Novosphingobium sp. G106: one gene and its partner. The protein of the gene in region 2 binds, or shares a complex with, the protein of the main gene of each other region. Links are inferred from orthologs where the notes say so. Each region holds a gene or a part of one and is shown on either strand. Other genes may lie near its edges.

Region 1 (15,621 bases), 4.5 Mb from region 2 along the record:
GAAGGGGGAACGCGCTATGCCGATCAAGCGGATCATCATGGTCAAGCGCAAGCCGGGCCTCACTCCCGAGCAGTTCCGCGACGGCTACGAGAACAGCCATTCGCGCATCGCGGTCGAGCTGTTCGGCCACCTCTGGCTCGAATACCGGCGCAATTACCTGACCGAAGGGAGCAGCTTCGAACCGGGCGCGGGGGGCGGCATCGGCGGACCCGAGGAGATCGGCTTCGACGCCGTTTCAGAATTCGTCCTGCGCGACGAGGCTGCCCTTGCCGAAATGGGCCGCATCGCCGCGGCCAACATGGCGCGGATCAAGGAAGACGAGGCCCGATGGTTCGATCAGACGCGCTGCTGGAACGTCGCCTGCGAGACGGTGGAGGAGGAACTGGGCGGCCACTCGTGACCGCCCGACCGGAGGTTCAGCCCCTCACCAGCTCGTAATCCCCCGCATCGTCGACGCGGGCCTTCCAGCCCGGATAGACCACGATCGTCGTGAAGGTTTCCTCGATGATCGCCGGGCTCGCGACTTCGGTGCCGGGCGCGAGTTCGGAGCCCAGGTAGATCGGGGTCTCCGTGAAACCCTTGCCGAGGTTTGCGCGCCGGGTCTTGGCCGGCTTGGGCGCAGCGCCCGACGGGGTGAAGCCGCCCTTGGCCTGCGGCGAGGGCGTCGCCACCTGCGCGACCAGGCGCACGCCCGAGATTTCGGGCATCTCGTGCTCGCGGACGTGGTTGTACTCGGCCATGTGGCGCTGGTTGAACAGCTCCATCGCGCGCGCGCCGAAGCCTTCGTCGATGAACGAGAGGTCGTGCAGGCGGCCGTCGGCCTTGTAGTCGAAGGTCAGCGAGAAATTCTGACCCGGATAGCGCATGTTGAGCTGGTACTGGATGACGATGTCGGCCGGGTTGAAGCCCGCCGCGGCGAAGAAGCGGTCGGCGCGCTTGGCGACGTCAGTCCATAGCTCACGGATCTTGTCGAGATCGATCTCGTTGCCCTTGGCGAGGTACGAGCGTTCCTCGTCGATCGTCGGGTTGGCGACGAGCGTGCCGAGCGCCGAGAAGGTCGGCGAGGCCTTGGGGACCAGCACTTTGTTGATGCCCAGGTCTTCGGCCTGGATCGCGGCGAAGGCCGGGCCGTTGCCGCCATAGGCGAGCATGACGAGGTCCTTGGGGTCGATGCCCTTGCCCGCGGTGGTGCGGCGCACGCCCTGGCTCATGTTGGCATTGACCACGCGCCAGGCGTCGAAGGCCGCTTCCTCCGCGCCGTAGCCCATTTCCGCGCCGATCGCGGCGAAGGCTTCCTCGACGCCGTCGCGCTTCAGGCGGAAAGAGCCGCCGGCGAAGCCTTCGTCGGTCGAGAGGATGCCGAGCATCACCAGCGCGTCGGTGACCGTGGGCGCGGTGCCGCCGCGGCCGTAGCAGATCGGACCGGGCTCGGAGCCGGCCGACTTCGGGCCGACCTGGAGCGCGCCGTTGTTGACGTTGACAATCGAGCCGCCGCCGGCGCCGAGCGTTTCCACTTTCACCATCGGCACGCCGATCATGTAGCGGTGGTGCATGTTCCAGCCGGTTTCTGCCGGCGCCTGGCCATCGATGACGACCGACATGTCATAGGAGGTGCCGCCCATGTCGACGCAGAGCAGGTTCCGGTGTCCCTTGGCGACGCCGGCATGGGCCGAACCGATGACGCCGCCCGCCGGGCCCGAGGCCAGCACGCGGATCGGGGCGCCGTCGATATATTCCTTGGTCATCACGCCGCCCGAGGCCTGCATGACCATGAGCTGGTTCTTGTAGCCGCCTTCCGCGAGCCGCGACACGAGCCGCTCGAGGTAGGAGGTTACGCGCGGACCGACATAGGCGTTGACCACGGTGGTCGAGGTGCGGTCGTACTCGGGCGAGCGCGGCAGGACTTCGTGGCTGGCGGAGATGTAGGCGTTCTGGATCTCCTGCGTGACGATTTCCTTCGCACGCTTCTCGTGCTCGGGATTGACGAAGGAGAACAGGAACGAGATCGCCACGGCCTCGACGCCCTGCAGGCGCAGCTTGCGGCACTGCTCGCGCACCGCATCCTCGTCGAGCGGCTGGTGGACCGTGCCGTCGTGGAGCACGCGCTCGGCCACCGTCAGGCGGCGGCGGCGCGGGGTGATCTGCTTGGGGGCCTGCAGGCGGACGTCCCAGACGTCTTCCTTGAAGCCGCGGCGGTATTCGATCTCGTCGCGGAAGCCGGCGGTGGTGATCAGGCCGGTCAGCGCGCCGTTCATCTCGATCAGGGTGTTGTCGGCCACGGTCGTGCCGTGGACGATCGCTTCGCACTGGCCGAGGAAGTCCTTGAGCGACAGCCCTTCGATCTCGGCCAGTTTGCCAAGGCCTTCCATCACGCCGACCGAGCGGTCTTCGGGCGTCGACAGGTTCTTGTGAAGGATGACCTCGCTGCCTTTCAGCAGCGCGAAATCGGTGAAGGTGCCGCCGATGTCGATGCCAATGCGATAGCTCATGTAATTCCCCGATCCCGCATTCGAATTCCCCTCCCGCTCGGGGGGAGGGGTTTGGAGGGCTGGCCTTCTGGCCGTCCCGCACGTCATGTTTGAAGATTTGCCCACCCCCTCCCATGAGGGGATGGGCCGATCGCTTATTCCGCCGCGTCGCGCAGCGCGTCGACGCCCATCTCGCGGCGCAGAGCTTCGGTCGCGTCCCAGTCCACCTCGAGGGTGTATTCGGACAGCGTGCCGGTCAGCACGACTCCGTACTTGTTGCGCGCGGCTTCGGGGCTGACGTATTCGTCGAGCACATCTTCCTTCACCGCTTCCGGATCGCGCAGCAGGGGATATCCGAAGCCGCCGCCGCCGCCGTGCTGGTAAGCGATGACAGCGCCCGAAGGCAGCAGGTCGAAGGCCGTGTGGGCAATCCGCCGCTCGTTCTCCGAACCGACCTCGAAGTGATTGGTATAGGGGATCGCGTCGTCGCCGCCGCACATGCCGCTGAGCGGGTGGTCGGCCGAGACCATCCAGGCCATCGCCGAAGTCGGCTTGAGCACCTGCTTGACGTTGAGCGAGCCCGGCTGGCCGCGCCACTGGCCGGCGCCGCCGCCGTCGGTGGTCATTTCGCGGCTGATGTTGAGGATCGGGAAGCGGCTTTCCGCGTCCTCGGCCTCGGACAGGATCAGGCTGGCCAGCGCGCTGGGGCACGAACCCCAGCCGTCGATACCTTCCACGGCCGAGACGTCCATCGAGCGGCAATCGACGCCCGCATCCATCCACAGCATGCCGTTGTCGTCATAGCCCATGACGGCGTTGGGCATGCCGATCTTGTAGAGCTGCGGCTGCGAGCGTTCGGGCGCGACGGCGCTGAGCGCGATGCAGACCGCTTCGGTGATTTCGCAGGCCGGGTGGAACGAGCCGAGCGCGGCCGGCCTGTTCGGCGGCGGCTGGGCGATGCAGCCTTCGGGAATGACGATCTCGACCGCGTTGAAGAAGCCTTCGTTCTTGACGATCGTCGGGTCCATCGCCGCGACGACCTGGCACATGACGTAGGACCGGCTGTTGGCGAAGGTGTTCCACACGCCGACGAGGTCCTGGCGATCGTCGCAGCCGGTCAGGTCGACGGTGAGCTGGTTGCCCGCCACCGTGCAGTTGACGTGGACCTTGATGTCCTTGGTGCCGGCGGTGTCGTGGTCGATCAGGACGGTCGCCTCGTAGGAGCCGTCGGGCCACTTCGACACTTCCTCGCGCACGCGGCGCTCGGTGTGCTCGATCGAGTGGTTGATGCCGGCCTTGATCGTTTCCGAACCCCACTTGCTGATCAGGTCGGCGATCATGCGGTTGGCATATTCGACGCCGCCGATCATCGCGGCGAGGTCACCCGCGAAAGTCGCGAAGCGGTTGTTGCGGACGACGAAGTCGAACACGTCCTTGCGCAGTTCGCCACGGTGAACGAGCTTGAGGCAGGGGTAGATCACGCCTTCGGTGAAGATGTCGGTCGCTTCCAGGGTGAAGCCGCCGGGGTCCTTGCCGCCGGTGTCGCCCTGGTGCGCCTGCAGCGTCTGGATGCAGATCAGCTCGCCCTTGTCGTCATAGACCGGGCCGTAGACGCAGTAATCGGGCAGGTGGCCGCCACCGTGATCGGGATCGTTGGCGAGGAACACGTCGCCCGGACCCCAATCGTACTTGTCCTGGTTCATCAGGCCCCAGCGCGTCTCCATCTGGTTGACGAAGGTCAGGTGCGGGGTGCCCACCGCGCCCATCGCCAGGCGGCCGTGGCCGTCGACGATCGCGGCGTTGCGCTCGTTCGACTGGTTGATGATCGGCGAGGAGGCGGCGCGGCCGAGGAAGGTCGCGCTCTCGAAGCAGACGGTTTCGAAGGCGCCGCGGATGATGTCCGCCGTGACCTGGTCGATCTCGACCGTGGTGGGCAGCGGATCGCGCTTGGCGGCAAGCTTGCGATTCAGCTCGTAGGACATGGGCTGTGATCCTCTCTACCGGGCGCAATACGCCGCGGATCTGTTATTTGTCGCATAGCTAGCACGAGCGCCTTGCTCTCGACAAACCGCGCGGCAGGACAGGCAGAATGTGAAGCGTCAGGCACCCTGAGCGGCCATCGCCGCCTTCACTGCGGGGCCGAGGAAGGCGCTGCCCTCCTGGTCGCTCGACGTCGGGTTGGTCGCCTTTGCCAGATCCAGGATCGCGGGCAGGTTGTCGCGCACCAGTTCGGGTGTCAGCAAGTCGCCGAAGGGCGCCTGGAAACCTTCGCCGATCAGGATCGCCGACAGCGCCACACGGCCGCCGCCGACGGTCAGGACCTTGTGGTTGAGCTCGCATTCCTCCGAGGCGAGATAGACCGCCGCGGCCGAAGCGTGGCGGCAATCGAGCACGCCGGCCATAAGTTCCTTGTGCTGGCCCATGTCTTCGTCGCGGCTCTTGGTTTCCATCGCGTCGCCCATGCGGGTGTTGCCATAGGGTGAGATGACATTGGCCTTGATGCCCACCGGCTCGCCCGCGAGCGCGATCGTCTGGGCGAGGCCGATGATCCCGGCCTTGGCCGCGCCATAGGCCGTCACCCAGGGATTGCCGCGCGTGCCGCCGGGCGAGGAGGTGAAGACCATGCGGCCATATTGCTGTGCCTGCATCACTTCGAAGGCCGCCTGGCTGACGAAGTAGGAGCCGAGCAGATGGACGGAGATCAGATCGCGCACCATGTCCTCGCTGTGGTCGAGGAAAGGGCGGCGGCGCAGGAAGCCGGCGTTGTTGACGACGATGTCGAGCCGGCCGAACGTGTCAACGGCCTGGGCGACCATGGCGCGGGCGTTTGCCGGTTCGTCGATAGTGAGCGTATTGGCGACGGCTTGGCCGCCAGCGGCCTCGATCTCACGAACGACGTTCATCGCCACGCTATCGTCGGCGCCTTCGCCGAACAACCCGCAGCCGAGATCGTTGACCACCACCTTGGCGCCGCGTGCCGCCAGTTCCAGCGCGTGGCTGCGCCCGAGCCCGCGCCCCGCGCCGGTGACCAGCGCCACGCGCCCGTCGAGTCTGATTTCGCCCGCCATCGATCTCTCCCGCTTTGCGTTTCCGGCGCAGCGTATATAGCCGGCAACCGGATTCAACGATCGAGGCCCCAATGCACTCCGTCTATGCCTCCATGGACACGACGATCTTCGAGCATATGTCGGGCCTCGCGCGCGAGCTGGGCGCGATCAACCTGGGGCAGGGCTTTCCCGACGAGGCCGGCCCGTCTGACGTCATAGCCGCCGCGGCGCGGGCGCTGACCCAGAAATCCAACCAGTATCCGCCGGGTGCCGGTCTGCCCGAGCTGCGCGACGCGATCGGCGCTTTCTATGCGCGGCGGCAGGGGGTGGAGTTCTCACGCGAAGAGGTGATCGTCACTTCGGGCGCGACCGAGGCGATCGCGGCGGCCATCCTGGCGCTCGTCGAGCCGGGCGACGAGGTGATCCTCTTCCAGCCGGCCTATGACGCCTATGCGCCGATGGTGCGAAGGTCGGGCGGGGTGCCAGTCTCGGTGGCGCTGACCCCGCCCGGTTGGCGCTATGATGCTGGAATGCTTGAGGTAGCATTAACGACGCGCAGCAAACTGTTGATCCTGAATGACCCGCTCAATCCAGCGGGCACCGCGGCGAGCGAAGCGGAACTGGCGGCGATCGCCGAAATCTGCGTGCGGCACGATCTCTACGCGATCTGCGACGAGGTCTGGGAGGAGGTCCGCTTCGACGGCGCGCCGCACCGCTCGCTGCTGAGCTTTCCCGGCATGCGCGAGCGGGCGGTGAAGATCGGCTCGGCGGGCAAGCTGTTCGGGCTGACCGGCTGGAAGATCGGCTGGATGTGCGCCGGGGCTGAAATGGCCAGGGGGCTGGCGCGCGCGCACCAGTTCCTGACGTTCACTTCGCCGCCGGCGCTGCAATGGGCCGTGGCCGAAGGACTGGCCAAGCCTGACGCATGGTTCGCCGCGCAGCAGGCCGGCTGGGCGACCTCGCGCGGGCGGCTGAAACAGGGGCTGGAGCAGGCGGGCTATGTGGTGCTGCCCAATGCCGCGACCTGGTTCCTCTGCGTCGATCTCGCCGCTTCGGGGATCATGCTCGACGACCGTACCTTCAGCGAGCGCGCCGTGCGCCAGGCAGGCGTCGCCTCGATCCCGGTCTCAGCGCTGTTCGAGGGCGATGGCCCGCGCCATGTCGTGCGCTTCTGCTTCACCAAGTCCGACGCGACGCTCGACGAAGCTGTCGAGAGGCTCGCCGCATTTCGCCGGAGTCTGACAGCCTAGGGCGCCGTCGTTCCTAACCCGGTGCTCAGGTTCCCCGAGAACACAAGGTTGGTAGTGGGGTCGGAGAGCCTGCTGCTCTCGGCCGGCCGGATGTTCAAGCCCAGCGGAAGCTCGGGCGTGGTTGTCCTGAGCTCGGTCTCGGTCGGCCGAACGATCTGCGATATATCCGCGTGCCTGTCGTCCTGCTGGTCCCGTTCGGCGGGCTGCTCCGATTTCGCCGCTTTCTCGCCCGGTTCTCGATCCTCGATCGCTGCGGGCGCGGCTGACTGGCGCAACACCGCGTCGTCCAGCGGCGCGAGTTCCGTCGCCAGTAGGGGCGAGGTCACGAAAGATTGGACGAGCAGCGCGATACCGGCCGCAAGGACCCTGTCTGGCTTGGATGGAAACAAGTCAGCGATCTCCGGTCTGTTGGCTGCCCCCCCGCCAATGAACCAAATTTCCAGAGCTTGCCCCGAATAGCAGGGCTGTCGGGGACGAGTCCATCGCCGGGCGGCGTTACCGTATTTTCCGGTAACCGCGGTTAGCTAACTCAAGCGTTGAGGCCACCGTTCACGCTGATGATCTGGCCGGTGATCTTGGCCGCGCCCGGGCCGCAGAGGAAGACGGTGACCGGCGCGATGTCGGCGGCAGTGGGCAGTCCCAGACCGGCGCGCTTGGCCGCCGTGGCCATCCGTTCCGAGCCCATCATCTCGGCCGTGCGGCTTTCGAGGATATAGCTTGGCGAGATCGCATGGACGCGGATGCCGTCGCGAGCCGCCTCGACCGCGAGGTTGCGCACGAAGCCGATCTCGGCCGCGCGGGCCGAGCCGACGATCGTCTGGCGCGGCGCGGCGAACTTGCCTGCGTCCGAGATGAAGCCGATCAGCGTGCCGCCGCGCTCCGCCAGATGCGGATAGGCGGCATGGGCGAGCCGCTGAAACCACGAGGCTGAATGGTGGTAGAAGGCCGTGTACTGTTCGGGCGTGGTTTCCTTGAACAGCCCGGTCAGCTTGCCTTGGCGCGGGCCGGTTGAGACACAGTCGACCACCGCGTCGATCCGGCCGAACTTTGTGTAGGCGCCGGTAACGATGCGCTGCGCGGCGTCATCGTCCGCGACGTCGCAGGCTACCGTCTCGGCCTGCGTGGTGGCGCGCAGGAGCGCGGCCTGAGCCTCCAGCTTGTCGGCGTTGCGGCCGTGGAGCGCCACGGCCCAGCCGTTCGCCGCGGCCTCGATCGCGACGGCCTCGCCGACCGAGCCGGTGGCGCCGGTGACCAGCATGACGGGCATCTCACTCACCGCCGTCGTCATAGCCCTGTCCGCGCATGTCATCGGGCGCGAGGTCGGAGAATTTCGTGATCCGCGCCTCGAAGCGCATGCGCACGCGGCCGGTCGAGCCGTGGCGCTGCTTGGCCACGATCAGTTCGGCGAGGCCGGTGACCTGCTCCATCTTCGCGCACCATTCATCCCACTTGGCGCGAACGTCGGCCGAATCGTTATCGGTCGGCATCTTGGGCTCGGTCGCGTTGACGTAGTAGTCCTCGCGGAAGACGAACCAGACCATGTCCGCGTCCTGCTCGATCGAGCCCGATTCGCGCAGGTCGGAGAGCATCGGCCGCTTGTCCTCGCGCTGCTCGACCGCACGGCTGAGCTGCGAGAGCGCGATCACCGGGCAGGAAAGCTCCTTGGCCAGGGTCTTGAGGCCGCGGCTGATTTCCGAGATTTCGTTGACGCGGTTGTCGTTGGCGCGGCCCGTGCCCTGGAGCAGCTGCAGGTAGTCGACGACGATCAGGCCGATGTTGTGGCGCCGCTTCAATCGCCGCGCGCGGGTGCGCAGCGCGGCGATGGTCAGCGCCGGGGTGTCGTCGATGTAGAGCGGCAGTTCGGCGAGGCGCTGGCTGGCATAGGACAGCTGCTGGAAATCCTCGCGGCTGATCTTGCCCATGCGCAGCGATTCGGAACTGATGCCCGACTGCTCGGCAAGGATACGCGTGGCGAGCTGGTCGGCACTCATTTCCAGGCTGAAGAAGGCCGTGGCGGCGCCGATCGACTTCGCGTCCTCGATGCCGTCGACGCGGTCGCGGCGCATGCGTTCGGCGGCGTTGAAGGCGATGTTGGTGGCGAGCGAGGTCTTGCCCATGCCCGGACGCCCGGCAAGGATGATAAGGTCGGAATCGTGCAGGCCGCCGATCTTCTGGTTGATTGAATCCAGACCGGTCGTCTTGCCCGAGACGTGGCCGCCCGAATTCAGCGCCTTTTCGATCCCGGCGATCGCGACCTTGGTGGCCGTGGCGAAGCCCTTGGCCTCATTGGCCGTGCCGGCGCCTTCGGCCACGGCATAGAGCGAGGCTTCGGCGCGCTCGATCTGCTGCATCGGCGCGACCGATTCGGACGTGTCCATCGCCGCTTCGACCAGCCCGCGGCCGACCGAGACCAGTTCGCGCAGCAACGCCAGGTCGTAGATCTGCTCGGCCAGCTCGCGCGGGGCGAGCAGGCCCTGGCCATCTGCGGTCAGCCGGGCGAGGTAGGTCAGCCCGCCGAGCTCCTTCAGCGTCTCGTCCGATTCGAAATAAGGCCGCAAGGTCACCGGCGTGACCACGGCGGCGCGGTCCATCAGCTGGGTCAACCGCTCGAAGATGCGCGAATGCGCGGGCTCGAAGAAATGCGCCGGCGAAAGCTGGACCGGCAGTTCCTCCATGACCCGGTTGTCGATCAGCACCGCGCCCAGGAATGCGGCCTCGGCCTCGACGTTGGCGGGCAGCGTGCGCTGGGCGATTCCGGGCACCAGATCGGCATCGCGGGAGAGGACTTGGAGGTCGTTCATAAGCGGGCCTCAATGCGCTTTTGCGAGTCCGCCATCAAGCGTCCGTCGAGGCGGATTTCTTCCACAGGCTGTTGATGATACTGACACACTTGCCGGTTCTTGCTGCATTTGCGAATGCTGCGCCCGCAATGACCGCTGCGCGCATCACCCATATCGAGCTCGACGAGGCCACGATCCTCTGGCGCAATGCCGATATCGAGCAGGAACGGCGGATCGCGATCTTCGATCTGAAGGAGGAAAACCTCTTCCGCCCGCTGCGCTCGCATGCGGCGGGCCATGCCGGTCCTTACCACTTGAGGCTGTCTGTCAGCGACGGGCGGCTGGTGCTTGAAATCTCAGACGAAAGCGGTGTGCCTCTAGAGACTCTGGTGCTCGGTCTCGGCCGTTTCCGCCGGCCGATCCGCGACTATTTCGCGATCTGCGATTCCTACTACCAGGCGATCCGCAAGGCCACCGCCAACGAGATCGAAACGATCGACATGGCCCGCCGCGGCGTCCACAACGAGGCAGCCGAGCTGCTGCTCGAGCGCCTCGACGGAAAAGTGGAAACCGACTTCGCCACGGCGCGGCGGCTCTTTACCCTGATCTGCGTGCTGCATATCAGGGGCTAGGGGACTTCGGGTCGGTATCGGGAACACGCGCATGGCGAAGAGGCGGGGTAGCCGCACGCAGTTGCGGCTGCTGGGAGCGGCATTGCTGATCCTCCTCATTGGCGGCGGCTACGGCTGGTGGCACCTCCATCACTGGCGGCCTGAGCGCGCGGTCTTCCGCGTCCAGGGCGTCGAGATCGGCGCCGAGGACGGCAATGTCGACTGGAAGGCGGTCAAGGCGGTGGGCGCCGATTTCGTCTATATCGACGCCAGCGCCAGCGCCTTCGCGCGCGATCCGATGTTCATCGACAACCTCGCCGGCGCGCGCGGCGCCAGGCTGCAGGTCGGTGCACTGCATCGCTACGATCCTTGCCAGCCGGCCGACAAGCAGGCCGCCAATTTCGTCACCGTCGTTCCGCGCGATGCGACCATGCTGCCGCCCGCCGTCGAGCTCGATCGTCTGGCCGACGATTGCCCGGTCAAGGTCAGTGACGCCGCGATCGAGAGCGAGCTGACGACGTTCCTCAACCAGGTCGAGACGCACACCGGAAAGGCCGCGCTGCTCAAGGTCACCGACCTGTTCGAGAAGCGCTATCACATCGCCGGCCGGATCGACCGCAACCTTTGGCTTGTGCGCAACCGCTTCCAGCCCGACTATGCGGGGCGGCCCTGGACGCTGTGGACGGCCAACGATGCGCTGTCGAGCGAGGCCGGCGCGGAGGACCTGCGATGGGTGGTGCTGCAGCCGTGATGCCAGACCGCGATGCCCTGATCGCCGCAGCCCGCGCCGCCGCGGTACAGGCCTATGCGCCCTATTCGAACTTCCACGTTGGCGCGGCGCTGGCTTTCGCCGACGGCAGCGTGGTCACCGGCAGCAATGTCGAGAACGCGAGCTACGGCCTGTCGCTCTGCGCCGAGACCGTGGCAGCCGCGAGCGCGATGAACGCCGGCCGTCGCGGCGGGCTGGTCGCAGTGGCGGTGATCGGCGGCAAGCCAGGGGGAGGGCCGGCGACGGTCACGCCTTGCGGCCGCTGCCGGCAGGTGCTGAACGAATTGGCGCAGCTCGGCGGGACCGATCCGCTCATCTGGTGTGCGGGCGGGGAAGAGGTGCTGGAACTGCGCCTGTCCGAACTGCTGCCGCATGCATTTGGGCCTGCCAACCTGGACTGAACCGGAACACCGGGCCCCTCGCAATCACGAAAGCAGGTGTGATAAGGCACGAGCCGCTGGACAACGGCTGCGGTCTCAATATGGTCCAGCCGGTATCAATAATCAGTGGAGAGATCGGCAATGACGGAGATCAGCGGCAAGGCGGCGGTCGTGACGGGCGGCGGCAGCGGCATCGGCATGGGGCTGGCGAAGGAACTGGCCAGGCAGGGCGCATCGGTTGCCATCGCCGACATCATCCTCGCCAATGCCCGGAAGGTCGCCGATGCGATCAATGCCGCGGGCGGCAAGGCCGTGGCGATCGAATGCGACGTGACCGACCGCGCTTCGGTCAAGGCCATGAAGAACGCGGCCACCGCCGCGCTCGGCCCGATCCAGCTGGTCTTCGCCAATGCCGGCGCGACTTCGTTCGATCCGCTGGTCGAGATGTCGGATGACGACGTCGACTGGATCATCGACGTCAACCTGATGGGCGTCATGCGCACCACCCAGGCCTTCCTGCCCGACATGATCAATGCCGGCGGCGGGCATGTCTGCGCCACGGCCTCGATGGCAGGGCTGTTGCCGGGCTGGATCCCGACGCATGCGCCCTATTCGGCGGCCAAAGCGGGAATCATCGGCCTGATGATGAACCTGTCGATCGAGCTTGGCGAGCACGGCATCCACACGACGAGCTACTGCCCGGGCGGCGTCGCCACGGGCATGAAGCAGAACAACGCCAAGTACCGCCCGGCAAAGTTCGGCGGCCCGGGCGAAGGCGAGGTCCACGTCAGCCAGGATTCGATAGATGTCGCCGCCAGCCAGGCCTTCTACACGCCCGAGGCGATCGCCCCGATGGTGCTCGATGCGGTGAAGCACAACCGTGCCTTCGCTTTCGATCATCCCGAGCAGCGCGTGCATTTCCGCACGACCTATTCGGATGTCGTCGAGGCCTGCTACGATGCGACCGACGCCTGGGAGCAGGAGCACGGCGTGCCCGATGCCAACCCGACGGGGCCGGTGCTGCTCCAGCCGGCGGGTTGATTTGAGAGAGCAAGGATCGGAAGATAAATCCAATGTTTAACGACCGATCCTCACTCCCGGCCTTCTTCGCCACGCGCCGCTCGGGCAAGGCGCGCGACATGGTCGCGCCGGGGCCCGATGCGGAGCAGATGCGGCGGATCCTCAGCGCCGCTATCCGCGTGCCCGATCACGGCAAGCTGGCACCCTGGCGCTTCGTGGTGATCGCACCCGGGCAGCGCGATGCCTTCGCTGACCTGCTCCACCGCGTCTACCGCGAGACGCAGGGGGAGCCGACCGCGCGCGACAGCGCCGCGACCGAGGAGTTCGCCCGCCAGGCGCCCGCGCTGGTCGTGGTCGTCTCCACCGCCGATCCCTCGGCAAAGATCCCCTTGTGGGAGCAGGAACTGTCCGCCGGCGCCGCCTGCATGAACCTCCTCGACGCGGCCCATGCCGAGGGCCTCGTCGGTTGCTGGCTCACCGGCTGGGCCGCCTATTCGGATACAGTGCGCGCGGCCTTTTCACCGACGGGCCGGATCGCCGGTTTCCTATTCCTGGGCACCCCGGGCCGCGAGTTGCAGGAGCGGCCGCGGCCTGACTACGCGGACGTGGTGTCCGAATGGTCCCCGCCTGCCTGAACTAGTCGCCGTCGAGCAGGTTGCCGAACCCGCCGAGGATCGAGCCTTCGCCGCGGTTCTGGCCGCCGGTGCTGCCGGCCGCGGCGAGCATCCGTCCGGCGAGGCGGGCGAAGGGCAGCGACTGGATCCAGACCTTGCCCGGCCCGCGCAGCCGCGCGAAGAACAGGCCCTCGCCGCCGAACAGCGCCGAGCGCACACCGCCGGCACCGATAATGTCGAAATCGACGCCGGGGGTATAGGCCGCGAGGCAGCCGGTATCGACGTGAAGTTCCTCGCTGGCGCGCAGCTCACGCTCGACGATCGTGCCGCCCATCTGGACGAAGACCCAGCCGTCGCCTTCGAGCTTCTGCATGATGAAGCCCTCGCCGCCGAACAGGCCGGTCATGATCTTGCGCTGGAACTGGATGCCGATCGACACGCCCCGCGCCGCGGCGAGAAAGCTGTCCTTCTGGCAGATCAGCGTGCCGCCGAGCTCGCTGAGTTTGATCGGCAGGATCGCGCCAGGGACGGGGGCGGAGAACGCAACGCGCGCCTTGCCGGTGCCGTTGTGGGTGAAGACGGTGGTGAACAGGCTTTCGCCCGTGACCAGTCGCTTGCCGGCGCCGAGCAGCTTGCCCATGAAGCCGCCGCCCTGGTCGGCGCTGCCGTCGCCGAACACCGTGGTCATTGCGACGCTGGCATCCTTCCAGACCATCGCCCCGGCCTCGGCCACCGCGCTCTCGCCGGGATCGAGCTCGATCTCGAGGAACTGCAGTTCCTGGCCCTTGATCTCGAAATCGATGTCATCGGCGACATTGGCGTTGCGGCTGTGGTGAGACCAGGGGCTCGACGACATGGGGGGCTTCCTTCTGAAGGGTTCGCGCGGTCTATCGGCGAATAGGGTTACGGAAAAGCGACGGCGGCTTCAGCGCTCGGCGAAATGCTTCGCTGCCGCCTCGAAATGCCGGCGCGGGTTGTCGATGAACATAGTGTCGAGGTCGCGCTGGCTGACCCCCGCCTCGAGCAGGGCGGGGATAACGTCGTCGTGGATATGCAGGTAGTTATGCCGCGGCATGGCCCGGTGGTAATCCGCGACATCGGGAAAGAAGTCCGACCAGGCGCAGCAGTCGTGCGACAGCGCGATGTGCTTCACATAGCCGCGCTTCACCATTTCCACGATCGTCGCGACGCGCTGTTCCATGGTGATGGCGAACTCGACGCCGAAACGGTCCATGCCGAGCAGCGAGCCCTTGTCGGCGAGCTTCATCAGGTAGTCGATATTGTCGGTATCGCCACAGTGGCCGATGATCACGTCCTCGAGGTTCACGCCCTCTTCGGAGAGCACCTGCTGGACGATCAGCCCGCTTTCGATCTGCGGCGCGGTGTGAACGGTGATCGGCGCGCCGGTCAGCACATTGGCCCGCGCCACCGCGCGCATGATCCGTTCGACGCCCGGCCGCAGGCCCTGCATGTCGATCGCACACTTGAGCTCGCCGGCTTTCAGCGTGGTGCTGCCGATGCCCTCGGTGATGTCGCGCACGAACAGGTCGACCATCGGCTCGGGGCGGTCGAGCAGCAAGCCGGGGCCGTGGAACTGGAACGGTCCGGGCACCGCGTCGAAGGTATAGGCGCCGGTCGAGACGATAATATTGAGATCGGTCAGCGGTGCGACCTTGGCGAGGCTGGGCACATGGCGGCCGAGGCCGAGCACGGTGAGGTCGATGATCGTGTCGATGCCGCTGGCCTTCAGCGCGTTAAGCCGCGCCGCGGCGTCAGTGATCGTCCTGTCCTCGAAGAAGTCCTGCCGGTAATTGTAGGTGTACTCCATATCCATGAGGAAGATGTGCTCATGGATCAGCACGCGGCCGAGCGCGGCGCTGTCGATAGCCCCTCGCAGGGTCTGGACTTCAGACATGGTGAGAAGCTCCCTTGAGCCGTACCCGGCTGGGCGGCGCGGCGAACCAGCGGTTGCAGATGCGCGTCATCACCGATTGCTCGGCGAAGCCCAGCCGTTCGGAGATACGCGTGAAGTCGAGCCGGGTCTGCTGCAGGTAATAAAGCATCGCGTCGCGGCGCACCTCGTCCTTGATCTTCTGGAACGAGGTTCCTTCGCTGCGCAGCTTGCGGTGCAGCGTGCGTGGATGCAAATGGAGCTCGGCGGCGACATGGTCGTTGGTGCAGAGCTCCGAGCCGAGATGCTGGGTGATCACCCCGCGCACCTGGGCATGGAGCGGCGGCAGTTGCCGTGAGAAGGCGTTGTCGATGAAGGCGGCGACTTCGGCGAAGGCGGCTGCATCCGGATTGATCACCGGGCTCGCGAGATCGGCGGCGGAGAACAGCACGCCGTCCTCGTTCTGGCCGAAGCGCACCTCACAGCCGAAATAGCGGCGATAGGTCTTGAGCGGCGAGACCGGCTGATGGCGGAAATGGACGCGGCGCACGCGGGTATGGCCGCCTGTGATTTCCAGTGCCGCGAGATGGCCGATGAGGATGATCTGCTCGATCAGCTGCGCCTTTACCGGCACGCCGTCGAGCAGGATGTCGTGCGCCGAAAAGGCGCCGCCATCGGGCAGCCGCGTCAGACGGATGCGCGCGGCGAGGCTGTGGGCATAGGTGTGCTCGCTGACATAGGTCAGTGCCTCGCCGAAGGTGCGCGAATTCTTCATGGCGAGGCCGAGCGGG
Region 2 (9,122 bases):
AGATCGAGGATCTCGCGCAGCTGCATCTCGCCGTTGTTCAGTGCTTCGGACCACATGATGATCGCGTGGAAGGTGATCGGGCTCTCGCAGAGGCCCAGGATCATTGTGTCGCGGCCGCTCTCGATGCGCTTGGCGATGGCGATCTCGCCCTCACGGCTGAGCAGCTCGACCGCGCCCATCTCGCGCAGGTACATGCGCACCGGATCGTCGGTGCGCTCGATCGTTTCCTTCTTCTTCTCGAGCGCGGGGCGCTCGGAGATACCGTCGGAATCTTCGACCTCGTCGACTTCCTTCTCTTCGGGATCGACGGCATCCTCGTCGCTCTCGACGATGTTGACGCCCATCTCGTTGAGCGCAGAAGTGATGTCCTCGATCTGGTCGGAAGACATGTCCTGCGGCAGGGCTTCGTTCAGTTCGTCATAGGTAATGATGCCGCGCCGCTTGGCGCGGGCGATCAGTTTCTTGATCGAGGCATCATTGAGATCGATCAGCGGCGAATCGCCTTCGCCCTTGTCGCCCTGCATGTCTTCGTTCTGATCGTCGTCCATTATTCCGCCATGGTGTTGGTGGCATCGTCCGAAGACAATGCGGCGCGCGCGCTGGCCATTTGCCCGAGACGCGCATTAAATTCCAGTTTTCTCTTCAGCAAACGCTGCTGCTCCGCATAGGCCTCATCGGTAAACTCACGGTTTAACCGTTCGGTCGCATCGGCCAGCGCAGTTTCGAGCGCTGGGCGTTCGACCAGCAATTCGATCGCCTGGGCCAGTTCGGCGCACGCCTGAGGCGCTGCCATATCCGGGCTCAGGAAACCGAAACGCATGCCGCTATAGTCCGATGGGGAGGGCAGTGTCTGTCCTTGCCGGGCCAATATGGTGGCAAGGGCATCGCTTTCAAGCGCTTGGCCGTGATCGCAGGCATCGAGCAGCAAGTCGAAGCGTGCTTCGATATCCGTGCAGCGTGCCAGGGCATCGGCATGGCGTGCGATCTCGGCGGGGTAGCGAATCAGGCCGGTGAGGATTGCCGCCGACAAGGCATCGCGCGCACCGCCATTGGCGACGCGGAGCAGGCGGGCGGAGTGGTTGTTGGCCGGATTGGCAGGGAAAGCCCGGCGCTTGTCCTTCCAGTTGCCGCTGCCTCTCGAACTCCCGCCCGGCTGCCAGTTCGACTGCGGACGCTGCTCGCGGGCCGGATAGGCGAAAGCGGCGAAACGATCGAGCAGTTCGCGGCGATAGAGCGATTTGATGTCAGGATCGGCGATGGTCTCGACATGGGCGAGCAGGCGCGCCTTGAGCCCGGCCTTGTCCTCGGGCGTGTTCAGCGGCAGCGCATCGCGCTCGTGGTCCCAGAGCGTGTCGATCAGGCTGCGCGCGCCCTGCAGCACTTCTTCCATCGCGCGCGGGCCGTCGCGCTTGATCAGGTCGTCGGGGTCGAGCCCAGAAGGGAGCCGGACGATCCGCAGGCTGTGCGCCGGGCGGAGCAGGGGCAGGGCGCGAGCAATGGCGCGCATAGCCGCGCGCTGACCGGCGGCGTCGCCGTCGAAGCAGAGGATCGGCGTTTCGACGAGGCGCCAGACCATCTCGATCTGCCGCTCGGTCAATGCCGTTCCCAGCGGCGCGACGCTCTCGCCGAAGCCCGCCGCGGCGAGAGCGATCACATCCATGTAACCCTCGACCACGATCAGCCGCCCGGTCTGGCGCGATGCCGGGCCGGCGCGGTGCAGGTTGTAGAGCGTGCGACCTTTGTCGAAGAGTGGGGTATCGGGCGAATTCAGATATTTGGGAGCGTCAGTTTTGCTCTTGTCGAGGATGCGCCCACCGAAGGCGATGACGCGGCCGCGCGCATCCTCGATCGGCAGCATCAGTCGACCGCGGAACCGGTCGTAGGGTTCCTTGTCGTCGACGGTGATCCGGAGGCCTGCCTCGATCAGCTTGTCCTCGGGAAACTGGCCGAGTGCGCCCTTGAGCGCCTGGCGTCCCTCAGGGGCGAAGCCGAAGCCGAACCGCTGCACCGTATGCGCATCGAAGCCGCGCGTGGCGAGATAGGCGCGCGCCTTCTCGCCCTCGGGTGCGGCGAGGCAGTCCATGAACCACTTCTGCGCCGCGGCGGTGACATCATGCAGCGAGTCGCGCTGCACCGCGGCTTCGGCCGCGCGCGGATCGGGGGCGGGGACATCCAGCCCTGCCTCGGCGGCGAGTTCCTTCACCGCATCCATGAAGCCGAGCCCGCGCTGATCGGTCATCCAGCGGATCGCGTCGCCGTGCACGCCGCAGCCGAAGCAGTGGTAGAAGCCCTTCTCATCGTTGACGTAGAAGCTCGGGCTCTTCTCGTTGTGGAACGGGCAGCAGGCCTTGAACTCGCGCCCGGCCTTGGTCAGCCGAGTCGTGCGCTGAATCACGCTGGAAAGCGTGATTCGCGACCTCAGTTCATCCAACCATTGAGGGCTAAGGCTCATTGGACAGGATTATAGCGGATTGCGCCCTAGCTCCATATGCGAGGTTGCGCAATCCGCCGATAAAACGGTCCGTCCGATGCCGGTGCTCAGATCGTGGAGTAGCGCACCGACACGGTTTTGCGCGAGCGGCGCAGCGCGGCGCCGGTCAGGCCGATGCCGGCGATCATCATCGCCCAGGTCGCGGGTTCCGGCACGTTGTTGGTGATCGTCAGCGTGAAATTGCCGCGCGTGCTGAGGCCGTCCATCTGATAGACGCCCGGCGCGAAGCTGGGCGCGCCTTCGGTGCCCGAATAGATCTGCGCGCTCGCGGCGTCGAACAGCCAGGTGAACGGATCGCCGTTGTCCGAGATCAGCAGGCCGCCACCGACGCTGCCGATGAAGAAGGTGAGATCGGCGAAGCCATTGCTCGAGTCCGCGAACCCGGCGACGTGGGTGATCGCGAAGTTGTATCCGTCGGTGATGTACAGCGGATCGGGGATCGGATTGGAATCGATCCGGAAGATCGCGTTGTAGTCGCCGGTGATGACGAAGTTGAGCTCCGTCGCCTGTGCGGGCGCGGCGAAAGCGAGAGCAGCGGCGGCAGCGCCGAGAGTGGTGAGCAGCTTCATGGAATCCCCAATCCAGAATGATTGAGGCAGCGTTAACTACTGCACGTTGCGGTTCTGTGTCGGTCCCCGCTGCCGCCGTGATTCCTCAGGCCAGCGCGGCCTTCACCAGCCCGCTCGCCTTGCTCATGTCAAGCTGGCTGCCGTGGCGCGCCTTGAGCTCGGCCATCACCTTACCCATGTCCTTGATGCCCGAAGCGCCGAGTTCGGCCTTGATCGCCTCGATCGCTGCGGCGGTGTCGGCTTCGCTGAGCTGCTGGGGCAGGAAGTCCTCGATCACCACCAGTTCGGCGGCTTCGGCATCGGCGAGTTCCTGGCGGCCGCCCTGTTCGTAGAGCGCGATCGATTCGCGGCGCTGCTTGACCATCTTCTGCAGCACTTCGACCACCAGTGTGTCGTCGTCGGGCAGGCTCGCGGCGGTCCGCAGCTCGATGTCGCGGTCCTTGAGCTTGGCGAGGATGAGGCGGACAGTGGCGAGGCGGGGCTTGTCGCCGGCTTTCATGGCGGTGACCTGCGCGGCCTTGATCGAATCGCGGAGCATTTTCCTGGTAATCCTGTATCAGAAGCGAGTGTTCGCCGCAGGGGAGCGGCGGAATTGGCGTATCTAGTCCCCCGTTTCATTTTTTCCTAGGTTGACGCACTGCACCATGGGGTCTAGCGGCCGGGCCTTAGCACCTATCGCTGGAAAACCTCTCAACGGAGCGCCCCATAATGGCCGACGCCGCCCTTTCGCACGCGCCACAACCCAAAGGCGCAACCGGCGTTCTGGTCCTAGCGGATGGTCATGTTGCCTGGGGCCGCGGTTTCGGCGCGGTCGGCCAGTCGGTGGGCGAAGTCTGCTTCAACACCTCGATGACCGGCTATCAGGAGATCATGACCGATCCGTCCTATGCGGCGCAGATCGTCACTTTCACCTTTCCGCATATCGGCAATGTCGGGGTCAACGACGAGGACCTTGAATCGCAGGTCGACGGCGCCGTCGGCTGCGTTGTGCGCGAGGACCTGACCGCGCCGTCGAGCTTCCGCTCGCGCGGTGAGTTCGGCGACTGGCTCAAGACCAAGAACAAGATCGGCCTGTCGGGCATCGATACCCGCGCGCTGACCCGCCGCATCCGCCTGTCGGGCGCGCCCAATGCGGTCATCGCGCATGATCCCTATGGCCAGTTCGACATCCCGGCGCTGATCAAGCGCGCGCAGGACTGGCCGGGCCTCGAAGGCATGGACCTCGCCCGCGTCGTCTCGCGCACGGCGAACGAGGGCTGGGAAGGCGGCGTCTGGACGCTGGGCAAGGGTTTTGCCCGCAGCCCGCGCGATACGCGCCCGCATGTCGTCGCGATCGACTACGGCGCCAAGGACAACATCTTCCGAAACCTGGTGAAGGCCGGCGCGCGCGTCACCGTGGTGCCAGCGCAGACCTCGCTCGAAGCGATCCTCGCGCTCGAACCTGCCGGCGTGTTCCTGTCGAACGGCCCGGGTGATCCGGCCGCGACCGGCGCCTATGCCGTGCCGGTGATCCAGGCGCTGCTCGAACGTAACGTGCCGATCTTCGGCATCTGCCTCGGCCACCAGATGCTCGGCATCGCCGCGGGCGCGACCACGACCAAGATGCACCAGGGCCACCGCGGCGCGAACCATCCGGTCAAGCGCCTGTTCGACGACGTGGTCGAGATCACCTCGATGAACCACGGCTTCGCGGTCGACAACACGAACCTGCCCGACACCGTGATCGAGACCCACGTCTCGCTGTTCGACGGCTCGAACTGCGGCCTCGCGGTCAAGGACAAGCAGGCTTTCGGCGTACAGTACCACCCCGAGGCCAGCCCCGGCCCGCAGGACAGCTTCTACCTGTTCCAGACTTTCGTGGAGATGTTGAAGTGAGCCTCACCGAACTCGAACAGCACGTCTATGCCTACTACGTCGCGACCGATGCCGCGCAGTTCAGCGCCGCGCCGCGGTTCTATCCGCATGGCGAGCTGACGCTGATCTTCGCCGACAAGGTCCAGGTGGCGACGCGCAAGTTCGGCCGTCCGGTCCATTCGAAGGCGAAGGCCGCGGCCGTGGCCCTGGTCGACCGGCTGATCGAAGTCGGTGCCTATTCGACCAAGCAGAACGAGTTCGGCGGCTCGATGCACCAGTTCCAGGAGCCTGCCTACAAGGCCTTTCTCAAGGCCGAGCGCGAGAGTGATCCGATCCTCGTCCAGGCAGAAGCCGAGGGTCCCGAGTTCTGGGAAGCGGCATTCGCGCGGTTGTCGGCTTGAGATGATCCGCAGCCTCGCTTCCCTTCCGGTCATCCTGGCAGCCAGTGCGAGCGCGGCTTGCGCTGCGCCTGCGGACTTCGTCTGCAATGGGCAGGACGCACGCGCCGTGCTCGCCGCGATGAAGCGGAGCGGGGCGGACCTCGGCCAGAGGCGTGAGGCGAACTTCTATTTCTACGGGGAGGAGGGCCGCATGCCGGCGCTCGAAACCCGGCTCCGACAGCTCGGCTTCGCCACGCGGTCGACCAATACCGATCCGGGGCGCATCGCCACGATCGAGGCGGTCACCGACGAGGCCTGGCTCGGCACGATCATCCCCAAGGTCTGCGCGGCCGCGCAGGACCTCGGCATTCAATACGACGGCTGGGAAGCATCGCTTCCCGAGGCCCAGAGGAAGCACTAATGCCCAAGCGCACCGACATCTCCTCGATCCTCGTCATCGGCGCGGGTCCCATCGTCATCGGCCAGGCCTGCGAGTTCGACTATTCGGGCACCCAGGCGATCAAGGCACTGCGCGAGGAGGGCTATCGCGTTGTCCTCGTGAACTCGAACCCCGCGACGATCATGACCGATCCGGACATGGCCGACGCAACCTATGTCGAGCCGATCACGCCCGAGATCGTCACGCGGATTATCGAGAAGGAGCGCCCCGACGCCGTCCTGCCGACGATGGGCGGCCAGACTGCGCTGAACACCGCGCTGGCGCTGTTCAACGACGGCACCTTGGAGAAGTACGGCGTCAAGATGATCGGCGCCGATGCCGACGCAATCGACAAGGCCGAGGACCGCCAGCGCTTCCGCGAGGCGATGGACAAGATCGGGCTGGAATCGGCGCGTTCGGGCGTTGCCCACAATGTCGAAGAGGCCTTCGCCGTGCTTGAGCGCACGGGCCTGCCTTCGATCATCCGTCCCAGCTTCACGCTCGGCGGCACCGGCGGCGGCGTCGCCTACAACAAGGCCGAGTTCGAAAAGATCGTCCGTTCGGGCCTCGATGCCTCGCCGACCACCGAGGTGCTGATCGAGGAAAGCCTGCTGGGCTGGAAGGAATACGAGATGGAAGTCGTGCGCGATCGCCACGACAACTGCATCATCATCTGCTCGATCGAGAACGTTGATCCCATGGGCGTCCACACCGGCGACTCGATCACGGTCGCCCCGGCGCTGACGCTGACCGACAAGGAATACCAGATCATGCGCAATGCATCGATCGCGGTCCTGCGGGAAATTGGCGTTGAAACAGGTGGTTCGAACGTACAGTTCGCAGTTAATCCGAAGGATGGCCGCCTGATCGTCATCGAGATGAACCCGCGCGTGTCGCGCTCGTCGGCGCTGGCCTCGAAGGCCACGGGCTTCCCGATTGCGCGCGTCGCGGCCAAGCTGGCGGTCGGCTATACGCTCGACGAAATCACCAACGAGATCACCGGCGCCACCCCGGCGAGTTTCGAGCCGACGATCGACTACGTCGTCACCAAGATCCCGCGCTTCGCCTTCGAGAAGTTCAAGGGCGCCGAGCCACTGCTCAGCACCGCCATGAAGTCCGTCGGCGAAGTCATGGCGATCGGGCGGAATTTCAAGGAATCGATGCAGAAGGCGCTGCGCGGTCTCGAGACCGGGCTCGACGGCTTCAACCGCGTGATCGAGCTCGAAGGCGCGAGCCGCGACCAGATTACCGCGGCGCTCGCCCGGCAAACGCCGGACCGGCTGCTGATCGTCGGCCAGGCCTTCCGCGAGGGCTTCACGGTGGACGAGATCAACGCGGTCACGGCCTACGACCCCTGGTTCCTGCGTCACATCGAAGAGATCATCGCCGAGGAAGCGCAGGTCCTGGAGCACGGGCTTCCGCTCGATGCGGCCGAACTGCGCCGGCTCAAGGCGATGGGCTTCTCGGACAGGCGCCTGGCCAATCTGGCCGTCCGCTCGGTTGGTGTCGCCGGCGGTCTCGGCGAGACGCGTGCGCGTAAGCACGGCCTGCTGCACGATGCATTGAAGGCCATGGCCGGCGCGACGAGCGAAGACGAAGTCCGCGAGCTGCGTCAGAAGCTCGGCGTCCATCCCGTGTTCAAGCGCATCGATAGCTGCGCCGCCGAGTTCGAGGCGGTCACGCCCTACATGTATTCGACCTACGAAGCACCGATGTTCGGCGAGCCGGAGAACGAGGCCGCGCCCAGCGATCGGCGCAAGATCGTCATCCTCGGCGGCGGCCCCAACCGCATCGGCCAGGGCATCGAGTTCGACTATTGCTGCGTCCATGCCTGCTTCGCGCTGGCCGAGGCCGGCTACGAGACGATCATGATCAACTGCAACCCCGAAACCGTGAGCACCGACTACGACACCTCGGACCGGCTCTATTTCGAGCCGCTGACCGCCGAGGACGTGCTCGAGATCCTGCGCGTCGAGCAGCAGAACGGCGAACTCGTCGGTGTCATCGTCCAGTTCGGCGGGCAGACCCCGCTCAAGCTGGCCCAGGCGCTCGAAGACGCCGGCATTCCGATCCTCGGCACTTCGCCCGACGCTATCGACCTCGCCGAAGACCGCGAGCGCTTCGCAGCGCTGGTCGAGAAGCTGGGCCTGCGTCAGCCTGAGAACGGTATCGCCCGTAGCCGCGACGAGGCCGTGGCCGTCGCCTTGCGCATCGGTTTCCCGGTGCTGATGCGCCCCAGCTATGTGCTCGGCGGCCGGGCGATGGAGATCGTCGACAGCGTGGCGCAGCTCGACGACTACATCACCACCGCGGTCCAGGTCTCGGGCGACAGCCCGGTGCTAATCGATCAGTACCTGCGCGATGCGATCGAATGCGACGTCGACGCGCTCTGCGACGGCCAGCAGGTCGTCGTTGCCGGCGTCATGCAGCACATCGAGGAAGCGGGCATCCATTCGGGCGACAGCGCCTGCACGCTGCCGCCCTACAGCCTGTCGGCCGAGATCATTGCTGAGATGGAACGCCAGGCCGAGAAGCTGGCCTTCGCGCTGGGCGTCAAGGGTCTGATGAACATCCAGTTCGCGGTGAAGGACGGCCCAGAGGGACAACAAGTCTACCTGATCGAGGTCAACCCGCGCGCCTCGCGCACCGTGCCTTTCGTCGCCAAGGCGATCGGCCAGCCGGTCGCCAAGATCGCCGCGCGCGTCATGGCGGGCGAGAAGCTGGCGACCTTCCCGCCGTTCAAGCGCGATCTGCCCTATATGGCGGTCAAGGAAGCCGTGTTCCCCTTCGCGCGCTTCCCTGGCGTCGATCCCGTGCTGTCGCCCGAGATGAAGTCGACCGGCGAGGTCATGGGCATCGACCTCGATTTCGCCACGGCTTTCGCCAAGTCACAGCTCGGCGCGGGAACCATCCTGCCGCAGGGCGGCACGGTCTTCGTTTCGGTCAAGGACACCGACAAGCCGGTGATCCTGCCCGCCGTGCAGAGGCTCATCGAGCTCGGCTTCACGATCGTCGCCACAGGCGGCACGCAGCGTTATCTCGCCGATGCCGGCCTGCCGGTGGAGCGCGTGAACAAGGTTGCCGAAGGCCGACCGCACATCGTCGACCGGATCATCGACGGCGAAGTGACGCTGATCTTCAACACGACCGAGGGCTGGCAGAGCCTCAAGGACTCGCAATCGATCCGCGGTTCGGCGCTGCACGGCAAGGTGCCGTACTTCACCACGGCGGCGGCATCGGTTGCCGCTGCCGAAGCTATCGCAGCTCTGCGCGGCAGCCAGCTTGAAGTGCGTTCGTTGCAAGCCTATTATAACTGAATCGATAGCTCCCCCCGGAAATGTCAACGGACGGCCCGTTACCTTGTGGAACGGGGGAGTGGCTTAGTCGCT

Evidence for each region.
Region 1: the proteins of dnaG (region 2) and KRR38_RS29080 are in contact, whole or in part, in a crystal structure (PDB 2R6A), measured with the Geobacillus stearothermophilus proteins. The link is inferred for Novosphingobium sp. G106 from one-to-one orthologs. Residues at the interface, in WP_049624496.1 of Geobacillus stearothermophilus: Lys456, Leu457, Leu458, Pro459, Ala460, Asn463, Ala464, Leu467, Leu535, Leu536, Ile537, Ala538, Gln544, Glu545, Asp548, Tyr549, His552; in WP_033016901.1 of Geobacillus stearothermophilus: Ser13, Glu15, Ala16, Gln18, Glu91, Leu92, Asp94, Ala95, Val96, Pro97, Thr98, Ala99, Ala100, Asn101, Tyr104, Tyr105, Ile108.

Annotation. Positions count from the first base shown.
Region 1 is NZ_JAHOOZ010000001.1:5,964,507-5,980,127, forward strand. Bases 7,301-10,253 are described here. They hold KRR38_RS29080 (replicative DNA helicase), read right to left. Parts: upstream 9,567-10,253; coding sequence 8,034-9,566; downstream 7,301-8,033. Other genes in these bases: KRR38_RS29075 (SDR family NAD(P)-dependent oxidoreductase), read right to left, coding at 7,301-8,053; KRR38_RS29085 (UPF0262 family protein), read left to right, coding at 9,695-10,177; KRR38_RS29090 (glycoside hydrolase family 25 protein), read left to right, coding at 10,209-10,253. Outside these bases: KRR38_RS29040 (nuclear transport factor 2 family protein), read left to right, coding at 1-2; KRR38_RS29045 (EthD domain-containing protein), read left to right, coding at 17-400; KRR38_RS29050 (hydantoinase/oxoprolinase family protein), read right to left, coding at 417-2,489; KRR38_RS29055 (hydantoinase B/oxoprolinase family protein), read right to left, coding at 2,624-4,450; KRR38_RS29060 (SDR family NAD(P)-dependent oxidoreductase), read right to left, coding at 4,568-5,536; KRR38_RS29065 (aminotransferase), read left to right, coding at 5,608-6,765; KRR38_RS29070 (hypothetical protein), read right to left, coding at 6,762-7,154; more of KRR38_RS29075, read right to left, coding at 7,295-7,300; more of KRR38_RS29090, read left to right, coding at 10,254-10,907; KRR38_RS29095 (cytidine deaminase), read left to right, coding at 10,886-11,326; KRR38_RS29100 (SDR family NAD(P)-dependent oxidoreductase), read left to right, coding at 11,447-12,346; KRR38_RS29105 (nitroreductase), read left to right, coding at 12,379-12,960; KRR38_RS29110 (TIGR00266 family protein), read right to left, coding at 12,962-13,795; KRR38_RS29115 (phosphotriesterase), read right to left, coding at 13,865-14,854; KRR38_RS29120 (AraC family transcriptional regulator), read right to left, coding at 14,847-15,621. UniProt on the Escherichia coli protein: The main replicative DNA helicase, it participates in initiation and elongation during chromosome replication. Travels ahead of the DNA replisome, separating dsDNA into templates for DNA synthesis.
Region 2 is NZ_JAHOOZ010000001.1:1,425,821-1,434,942, reverse strand. Bases 1-2,942 are described here. They hold dnaG (DNA primase), read right to left. Parts: upstream 2,453-2,942; coding sequence 548-2,452; downstream 1-547. Other genes in these bases: KRR38_RS06800 (PEPxxWA-CTERM sorting domain-containing protein), read right to left, coding at 2,539-2,942; rpoD (RNA polymerase sigma factor RpoD), read right to left, coding at 1-548. In the rest of the region: more of KRR38_RS06800, read right to left, coding at 2,943-3,060; KRR38_RS06795 (GatB/YqeY domain-containing protein), read right to left, coding at 3,146-3,598; carA (glutamine-hydrolyzing carbamoyl-phosphate synthase small subunit), read left to right, coding at 3,769-4,935; KRR38_RS06785 (hypothetical protein), read left to right, coding at 4,932-5,315; KRR38_RS06780 (ribonuclease E inhibitor RraB), read left to right, coding at 5,317-5,715; carB (carbamoyl-phosphate synthase large subunit), read left to right, coding at 5,715-9,050. UniProt on the Escherichia coli protein: RNA polymerase that catalyzes the synthesis of short RNA molecules used as primers for DNA polymerase during DNA replication.